DNA from 3 places in the Rhodococcus sp. NPDC127593 genome. Region 1 is predicted to be linked to each of the others. Evidence: riboswitches for the same ligand, from Rfam matches in the RefSeq annotation. Region 1 holds a riboswitch; each other region holds the start of a gene.
The links. Region 1 has a riboswitch for S-adenosylmethionine ahead of ACFVJ3_RS09285 (putative leader peptide). Riboswitches for the same ligand answer to the same signal wherever they lie in the genome.
Positions count from the first base shown of each region.

Region 2: another riboswitch for S-adenosylmethionine. It lies ahead of ACFVJ3_RS19485 (aminotransferase class V-fold PLP-dependent enzyme); the one in region 1 lies ahead of ACFVJ3_RS09285 (putative leader peptide).
Region 3: another riboswitch for S-adenosylmethionine. It lies ahead of ACFVJ3_RS10760 (bifunctional o-acetylhomoserine/o-acetylserine sulfhydrylase); the one in region 1 lies ahead of ACFVJ3_RS09285 (putative leader peptide).

Region 1 is NZ_JBHXWI010000008.1:48,635-51,601, reverse strand. It holds gene ACFVJ3_RS09290 (ABC transporter substrate-binding protein) at 1-778, opposite strand, end outside; gene ACFVJ3_RS09285 (putative leader peptide) at 934-1,017, opposite strand; SAM riboswitch class I at 1,022-1,115, opposite strand; gene ACFVJ3_RS09280 (NtaA/DmoA family FMN-dependent monooxygenase) at 1,163-2,557, opposite strand; gene ACFVJ3_RS09275 (LLM class flavin-dependent oxidoreductase) at 2,573-2,967, opposite strand, start outside.
Region 2 is NZ_JBHXWI010000019.1:133,073-136,039, reverse strand. It holds gene ACFVJ3_RS19495 (purine-cytosine permease family protein) at 1-421, opposite strand, end outside; partial or broken gene ACFVJ3_RS19490 (mammalian cell entry protein) at 568-762, shown strand; SAM riboswitch class IV at 842-956, shown strand; gene ACFVJ3_RS19485 (aminotransferase class V-fold PLP-dependent enzyme) at 1,008-2,303, shown strand; gene ACFVJ3_RS19480 (putative leader peptide) at 2,308-2,400, shown strand; gene ACFVJ3_RS19475 (hypothetical protein) at 2,450-2,967, shown strand, end outside.
Region 3 is NZ_JBHXWI010000009.1:165,640-168,606, forward strand. It holds gene ACFVJ3_RS10755 (homoserine O-acetyltransferase) at 1-391, opposite strand, end outside; gene ACFVJ3_RS10760 (bifunctional o-acetylhomoserine/o-acetylserine sulfhydrylase) at 388-1,671, opposite strand; SAM riboswitch class IV at 1,789-1,909, opposite strand; gene ACFVJ3_RS10765 (NADP-dependent isocitrate dehydrogenase) at 2,184-2,967, shown strand, end outside.

The sequences.
Region 1 (2,967 bases):
TGCCCGTGCGGACACCTGATTCGGGGACGACACTGAACTCGATGGTGTCGAGGTAGGCCTCGCCGTCGTGGCCGAACACGTCGGAACCCCAGTTGTACCCGGCGCGCTTGGCGAGGGTCACCGACTTGTCCTGCTGGTAGTCGGCGTACGTGAACGGCCCGGTGCCCGAGATCTTGCCGGTGCACCGCTCTTCGGCGGACTTCGCGACGGACGCATCGGACAGGATGCCGAGCTGCGGGGTGGACGACGCCTGCAGGAACTGCGCGTTGGGTGCGGCGAAGTCGACCTGCGCGGTCAGCGGGTCGATCACGGTGGTGCCGGTGTAGCCGGTGAGGTAGCTGGCACCGAGCGCTGCCTTGGCCCCGGTGAGGGTGTTCACGATGGCGTCGAGATTCTTCTTCACCGACTCCGCGGTGAAAGGTGTTCCGTCACTGAACGTCACCCCCTCCTTCAGGTGGAACGTGAAGGAGGACGCGTCGGCGTCCGTTTCCCAACTCTCGGCCAGCCACGGCTTCAGTTCGCCCGTTGCCGGGTCCTGATCGGTGAGCGAGTCCACCACCTGACGAGCGACGTAGATCGTCTGGTTCGTGCCCGACTGTGCGGGGTCGGCGCACGTGGGTGCCTGCGAGAGGCCGTAACGGAGAGTGCCGCCGGGCTGTGCGGGGCCCGCATCCGCGGAGGAATTGCTGGAACCCCCACCGCAGGCGGTGAGCGCCGTGGCCAGCGCGGCGGCGACTCCGATACCTGCTGCGATCCGGTAGGGCGAGGACAAAGGCACTGATGGCACCGAGAACTCCGTGATCTCGAAGAAGTGCCGTGCGCGCTGCCCGTCGTATCGGCAGCGCTCACGCGCACAGAAAGGTGAGTGACACCGGATCCGACGCGGATGCGGTGTGTAGAGCAGGAACCCCGGATGTCTGTCGGGGTGTCAGGTCAGCTGTGACAGATGGAGGTGGACAGCCGGCAGAGATCGACGTGCAGACGCCCCCAGGCGCTCACGAAGCCTTCGGTCAACATGGTTCCTCCATCGATCCCGGCGGTAGCACCCGCACCCGCAGGGCGGGGGGTTGCTGCGACGTCAACGAGCCAGGTCTCTCGGTCGCTCTGGATGGTCGTTACCGAGTGTAAGAGATCCCCGGTCGCGGCGCCACATGGACCCTCGCTACCCGACCGCCTGCCGGGACTCGACCTCCCGCCACGACAGGGCGGGCCGGAGCCCGAGGTGCTCACGCAGGGTGGAACCGTCGTATTCCGTTCGGTACGAACCGCGCTCCTGCAATTCGGGTACGAGCAGGTCGACGATCTCGTCGAGTCCGGTGGGCACCAGGTACGGCGAGATATTAAAGCCGTCCGTGGCCCCACTGCGTACCCACCGGGTGAGCTCGTCGGCGACCTGTCCGGGAGTACCGGCGAAGCCGGAGCGCTGAGTGGTCGCGATCGCGACCTGCCGCAGCGACAGGTTCTGCGCCTCGGCCAGGGCCCGCCATTCCCTGGCGATGGCCAGCGGATCCTTTCCGTCGCGCGCGGCCCCGCGGGTGACGGAGATCGGCGCGGGCACCGGATCGAATTCGGGCAGCGGACCGTCCGGGTCGCGATCGGACAGATCGCGGCCCCACACCTGGCCGACCAGAGACAACGCCGTCTGCCCGGTGTACTGGCCCTCGCGGACCCAGCGCACCTTCTCCTCCACCTCGGACGCGTTCTCCGCGAGCACGATCTGCGTCCCCGGCAGGATCTTCACATCGTCCTCGGGGCGCCCCGCACGACGCAGTCTGCCCCTGATGTCGTCGGCGAAGGCGAGCGCCTCGTCGAAATGCGTTCCGTGCCGGGAGAAGATCACGTCGGTGTGCGCGGCCGCGAAGTCCCGGCCCGCCGGTGAGTCGCCGGCCTGGAAGATGACGGGATGCCCCTGCGCGCTGCGCGGCAGCGTGGGGGTGATCGTGACGCCGAACTGCGACGTGCGCCGGGACACCTCCTGCACACCGTCCGGGGTCGACCACGACGGCGCGTCGGTGCGCGTCGCGACCGCATCGTCGGCCCACGCATCCCAGATCGCCCGGGCGGTGTCGAGGAACTGCCCGGCCCGCTCGTACCTGTCCGCGTGATCGAGGAAGCCACCGGGCCGGAAGTTCTCTCCGGTCCACGCGTTGTCCGTGGTGACGGCGTTCCAGCCGGCACGGCCGCCGGACAGCAGGTCCAGCCCGGACAGCCGGCGGGCGAGGTCGGCCGGTTCGTTGTATGTGGTGTTCTGGGTGGCCACCAGCCCGATGTGCCGGGTGATGCCGGCCAGCGCCGAGAGTTGGGTGATCGCGTCCGGCCTGCCCACGATGTCGAGATCGAGAATCTTGCCTTCCTGTTCCCGCAGGCGCAGGCCCTCGCCGAGGAAGAAGGCGTCGAACAGGCCGCGCTCGGCGGTCAGAGCCACCCGCCGGAACGTTTCGAAGTCGATCTGCGATCCGCTCGACGGGTCCGACCAGATCGTCGTGTGGTTGACGCCCTGGAAGAAGACACCGAAGTGCACCTGGGCGCCGGGGCGCGCGTACGAGTTATCGGTCATGTTCTCCACAACCTTTCAGCGAGAAGAGTCTTCGAGGCGCTCGGCCTGGAATCGGGTGACGGGACGGTCGAGGCCGAGCGTGCTGCGCAGGGTCGAACCGGGGACGGGACGGTGGGCGATGCCGGCGCGAAGGAGTGCCGGGACCACGTACCGCGCAAGCACCGGAAGATCCTCGTCGACGACGGCGGGATGCAGGCGCACACCGTCGACGTACGTATCCAGGGCGCGCAGCAGTTCCAGCAGCCCGGCGGCATCGCCGGCGAACGACAGCCGTCCGCTCGGCGGGGCAGGTGGGGACGAACCGAGTGCGACATCCAGTTCGGCGAACACCAGCACCGCCCCGCCCGCCTTCGCGCGCCCGGCGGCCTCGACGGTGTCCTCGAGTGTCGGTCCGGACACCAGCACGACGT
Region 2 (2,967 bases), on a different contig from region 1:
CCGAGGTCCAGACCGCGATCGCGGCGTACGCGAGGGCGAAGAGCAGCGTGAGACCGGATCCGATCATCCGTCCGCTCACTCCGAAATGCGCACCACTCGACACGGTGTTGTTCGTGCCGGTGCGCGGACCCAGGAGTGACAGGGGAGCGATGAGGAGCGTGCCGAGGCCGATGCCGACCGCGCTGGCCGCGACCGCGCTGCCGAACCCGAGCCCGAACGTGATGGGGAGCCAGCCGAACACGATCACCGAGAACGCCAGGTTGCCGCCGAAGAACACGGCGAGCATGTTGAGCGGTCGCGAATCGCGCTCCGATTCGGGGATGTACTCCACGCCGATCGTTTCGACGTGTCCGAAGCGGTCCTCCGGCGGGGAGGGGGCGGTGTCGTCGAGGGGCGTCGCCGGGTCGAGATTCGTGGACACTGCGGACCTCACATTCTGGGGGCGGAGGTGACCGTCATCACGTCCTGTTGGGTACCGAAGATATTCCAAACTGAAAATTCAGTCAAGACCTGCGAGCGACGTGCACCACCGATGGCGGTGCGAAGTTTGCGCTACGACGACCGGGCTTCCCGCAGAACACCGCCGCGTCCTGTGCGGCTCCGCAGGGCAGTCTCGGCGTCCGCAGCGCGAACCGGATCGTGTTCGGCGACCCCGCCGCCGTGCGGCCGTGGGACTGCACACCCAAGAAGGACCCGAACAGGTTGGCCCTCAACCCGATTGCACATCAGCTCGCCCCGCTCCGCGCGGCGACCCCCAACTGACGCGAGTTCACGGGCGCGGATCCCGGACTCCCGGGTTTCGGGTTGACAACTGCGCGTCGATCCTGCAATCTTCGAAACAGGTCACGAGTACCAGCGTCAAGCCCCGGCTAGCTGGTCGGCAACCCTCCACCGCGGCGGGGTGCTCCGGGTGACGACCAGGCTGAGGTCCATACCGGATCCGGCAAGCGCGGACTCCGAGAGGGCACCGACCCTGCGACGAGTCCCTGACTACTAGGGATGTCGTGATGACTGCTGTATTGACCGCTGACGTGTGTGTTGCCCCCCTGGCTCAAGTTTCGGGCTCCGACCTGCGGGTTCCGCTCGTTCAGGGCGGTGACTGCACCTACGTCAACTTCGACTACGCCGCCAGTGCGCCGGCGTTGGCGCAGGTGACCGACCGAATCGGGGCACTGCTTCCGACGTACTCCAGCGTGCACCGCGGCGCCGGCTACGCGTCGCGGGTGTCGACCGAGTGCTACGAGAAGGCCCGCGACTCGGTCGCCCGGTTCGTCGGAGCCGGCGAGGACCAGGTGGTGGTCTTCACCCGGAACACGACCGACTCGTTGAATCTGCTCGCCGGCTGTGTCCCCGGCAGCACCGTGGTCCTCGACATCGAGCACCACGCGAACCTGCTGCCGTGGAAGAACTCTCGTGTCGTGAGGGCGGCGGACACGCTGGACGAGACCGTCCGCCTGCTCGTCGCCGAACTGTGCTCCAAGCCCACCGCCCTGCTCGCGGTGACGGGAGCGTCCAACGTGACCGGCGAGGTGCTGCCGATCGCCGCCCTCGCCGAGGTGGCGCATCGTTGCGGCGCACGGATTCTCGTCGACGCCGCTCAGCTCGCACCGCACCGACGCATCGACATCGAGGAGTGGGGTGTCGACTACCTCGCCTTCTCCGGGCACAAGCTGTATGCCCCCTTCGGCTCCGGCGTGCTGGTGGGCCGCCGGGACTGGCTCGACGCCGCCGAGCCCTACCTCGCAGGCGGCGGAGCGGTCCGGAACGTGACCGTCGAATCCACCCAGTGGGCGCCCGCCCCCGCCCGGCACGAGGCGGGGTCGCCCAACGTGCTCGGCGCGGCGGCGCTCGCCGCCGCGTGCGATGCGCTGTCCGAGCTGGACTTCGGCACGGTGGCCGAACACGAGGCGGCGCTCACCGGCCGGCTCCTCGACGGCCTCGGCTCCGTCGACGGCCTGGAGTTCCTGCGGCTGTGGTCGGACGCGCCCGACACCGTGGGGATCGTGACGTTCACGATCGACGGGTTCGAGCCGGGAGAGATCGCCGCCTACCTGTCCGCCGAGCACGGAATCGGAGTTCGCGACGGGCGTTTCTGCGCCCATCCGCTGCTGGGACGCCTCGGCCGGCCCGACGGCGCCGTGCGCGTGAGTGTGGGTCTCGGAAGCTGCTCCGAGGACGTGGATCGGCTGGTCGACGCGGTGCGCACCCTGGTGGCGGGGCGCCGGAACTGGACCTACGCCAAGGAGAGCGGCCAGTGGAATCCGGTGCCGGAGACTCGTTTTTCGCGGGACGCGCTAGTATGACCGCATGGCATCGCAGGCTGGGAGCACAATGATTGCTCACTGGTGCCGTCGGCATGTCGATCTGTGCCGAACCGCCTCGGGTATGTGTTCGAGCTGACCGGTCTTCCAGCTCCGTTTCATTCACACGTCATTCCCGAGGAACCCCAATGTCTCGAGACAATGTCTTCGCTTCCCGTCCCCTTCGCGTCGCCGTCGAACTGACCGGATCGGGCCACCACCCGGCGGCCGAGGGTGCCGCAGGCACGCGGCCGATCAACGGCGCGGACTACTGGGTGGACCTGACCGCCGACTCGACGGATCAGCTCGACCTCACGTCGTTCCCGCCGAACGTCGTCCGTATCCGGGCGTCCGATCTGCGTGAGGCGCAGCAGGAACGGGCGCGGATCCGCGCCGAACTCGTCGCCGACGGTCGCGACCCCGACGGCGTCACCGTCCTGGTGGACCTCGAGGTGCTCATCGCCGGAGAGGCCCGCGCCGCGCGTAAGGAGCTGGCCCTCCTCGACAGCGCGCTGGAGACACCGCGTGCTCCGTTGTCGTTGCAGTACATCGGAACTCCGGTCGGCCTTGCCGGGCTCATCGCCGACATCCAGGCGGCCGGCGTCGCCGACGGTGTGACCCTGCTGCCGCTGTCGCTGCCCAGGGTTCTGGAGCAGCTCGTCGACGG
Region 3 (2,967 bases), on a different contig from region 1:
GGATGGAGATCTCCGGGAAACGGCTGCCCCACGGGCGCCCGTCCTCGGCGATCGAACCGGGACCGGTGGTGCCGCGGCAGCCACCGAGGACGTTGGTCGCGACGACGCACCACTCGTCGGTGTCGATCGGCGCACCTGGACCGACCATTCCCGTCCACCAGCCGGGGGAGGGATGTTCGTCGGAGACCGGTCCGGTGACGTGGGAGTCGCCGGTGAGGGCGTGCTCGACGAGCACCACGTTGTCCCGGTTCGGGGACAGCTCTCCCCATCGCTGCACGGCAAGGGACACCGACGGGATCACTTCTCCGCTCTCGAGCTCGAGTGATCCGATGTCGATGGTGCCGAGACGTCCGTCCGCCACGGGCAGGTTCTGTACAGCGCTCACGGTCAAGATGCCGCCGCCGTAAGTCCGGTCTCGATATCGGCGATGATGTCGTCGATCCCTTCGATGCCGACAGCCAGGCGGACCAGTCCGGGGGTGACGCCGCTGGCGGCCTGCTCCTCGGGGGTCAGCTGGGCGTGTGTGGTGGATGCGGGGTGGATCACCAGCGAGCGGACGTCGCCGATGTTCGCGACGTGACTGTGCAGGGTGAGCGCGTTGACGAACTTCTTGCCCGCTTCGATGCCGCCGGCGAGTTCGAACGTCACGATGGCGCCCGCCCCCCTCGGTGCGATCTGCTTCGCACGGTCGTGCCAGGGCGAGGACGCGAGCCCGGCGTATCCGACGGACACGATCTCCGGCCGCGCCTCGAGGTACTCGGCGACGGCGGTCGCGTTCGACACGTGGCGTTCCATCCGCAGGCTGAGGGTCTCGATGCCCTGCGAGATGAGGAACGCGTTGAACGGGGAGATCGCCGACCCGAGGTCGCGCAGCAGCTGTACGCGCGCCTTGAGGGCGAACGCGGGCGGTCCGAGTTCGGAGAAGACGACGCCGTGGTAGCTCGGGTCGGGGGTGGTGAAGCCCGGGTGGCGGCCCTGGGTCCAGTCGAATGTGCCGCCGTCGACGATGACACCGGCGATCGCCGTGCCGTGGCCGCCGAGGTACTTGGTGGCCGAGTGCACCACGATGTCCGCGCCGTGCTCGAGGGGGCGGATCAGGTAGGGGGTGGCCACCGTGTTGTCGACGATCAGCGGGAGTCCGTGCTGATGCGCGATCCCGGAGATGCCGGGCAGGTCGAGGACGTCGTTGCGGGGATTGGAGATGGTCTCGCCGTAGAACGCCTTCGTGTTGTCCCGGACCGCGTCCTTCCACTGCTCGAGGTCGTCGGGGTCTTCGACGAACGAGACCTCGATGCCGAGCTTGGGCAGCGTGTAGTGGAAGAGGTTGTAGGTGCCGCCGTACAGCCGCGGGCTGGAGACGATGTGGTCGCCTGCCTGGGCGAGGTTCAGGATCGCGATCGTCTCGGCGGCCTGTCCGGAGGACAGCAGCAGGGCGGCGACACCGCCTTCGAGGGCGGCGATGCGCTGCTCGACCGCGTCCTGTGTGGGGTTCATGATGCGGGTGTAAATGTTGCCCGGCTCGGCCAGACCGAACAGCGCGGCAGCGTGATCGGTGCTGTCGAACGTGTACGAGGTGGTCTGGTAGATCGGCAGCGCCCGCGCCTTGGTGGTCGCGTCGGACGTCTGCCCGGCGTGGATCTGCTTGGTCTCGAACGACCAGTTCTCGGTCATGTGCTGTCTACTCCAGTGGTCTGACGAGGCGCGGACGGAGTGCTGGTGCGTTCGCGCGCAGGGCTTGTCTGGGGTCTATCTACGACAACAACAACACATCATGAACCTCCGATGTCGGACCCGCGCTTGTCACCCGACTGTTGTATGAATCAGGGAACCAGGTCATCACCCGGGGCACCCCACCGCGGTGGAGGGTTGCCGGCCAGCTAGCCGGGGCTCGTTGCTGGCACTCATGACCTGCAGTGAATCTTAGCGGCTGGGGTGGAACGACCGGAAACGGCACCGATCAGGGCCACTAGCAGGGAAAAGTTACCCGCGGGTAGGGGTGGGGGTGCGTGCCCCACGTGTTGCGAGCGTGGCGCATAGCAGTACGCTTGTCTTGTTTAGGTGCGGTCTCCCAGCGGCCGCCTTGACCGTCTACGTTTGATAAGCGAACCGTTCGCGGACCCACTCACAAAGTGCGCCCGCAACCGTGTAACCAGGGAAACTTCCTAGGAGGACGCGAAGCACCCATGTCCAAAATCAAGGTTGAGGGCACCGTCGTCGAACTCGACGGCGACGAGATGACACGCATCATCTGGCAGTTCATCAAAGACAAACTGATCCATCCTTACCTGGATGTGAATCTCGAGTACTACGACCTCGGCATCGAGTACCGGGACGAGACCGACGACCAGGTGACCATCGACGCGGCCAACGCCATCAAGAAGCACGGCGTCGGCGTCAAGTGCGCGACCATCACCCCGGACGAGGCACGCGTCGAGGAGTTCGGCCTCAAGAAGATGTGGCGGTCGCCCAACGGCACCATCCGCAACATCCTCGGTGGGACGATCTTCCGCGCGCCGATCATCATCTCCAACGTTCCGCGACTGGTTCCGGGCTGGACCAAGCCGATCATCATCGGCCGTCACGCCTTCGGTGACCAGTACCGCGCCACCGACTTCAAGGTCCCCGGCCCCGGCAAGGTGATGATCACCTACACGCCCGAGGACGGCAGCGAGCCGATCGAGCACGAGCTGGTGAACTTCCCCGAGGGCGGCGGCGTCGTCCAGGGTCAGTACAACTTCACCAAGTCCATCGAGGACTTCGCGCGCGCCTCGCTCAACTACGGCCTGCAGCAGAACTACCCGGTGTACCTGTCGACCAAGAACACCATCCTCAAGGCGTACGACGGCGCGTTCAAGGACATCTTCCAGCACGTCTACGAGACCGAGTTCAAGTCGGAGTTCGACGCGGCAGGTCTCACCTACGAGCACCGCCTCATCGACGACATGGTCGCGTCGGCGCTCAAGTGGG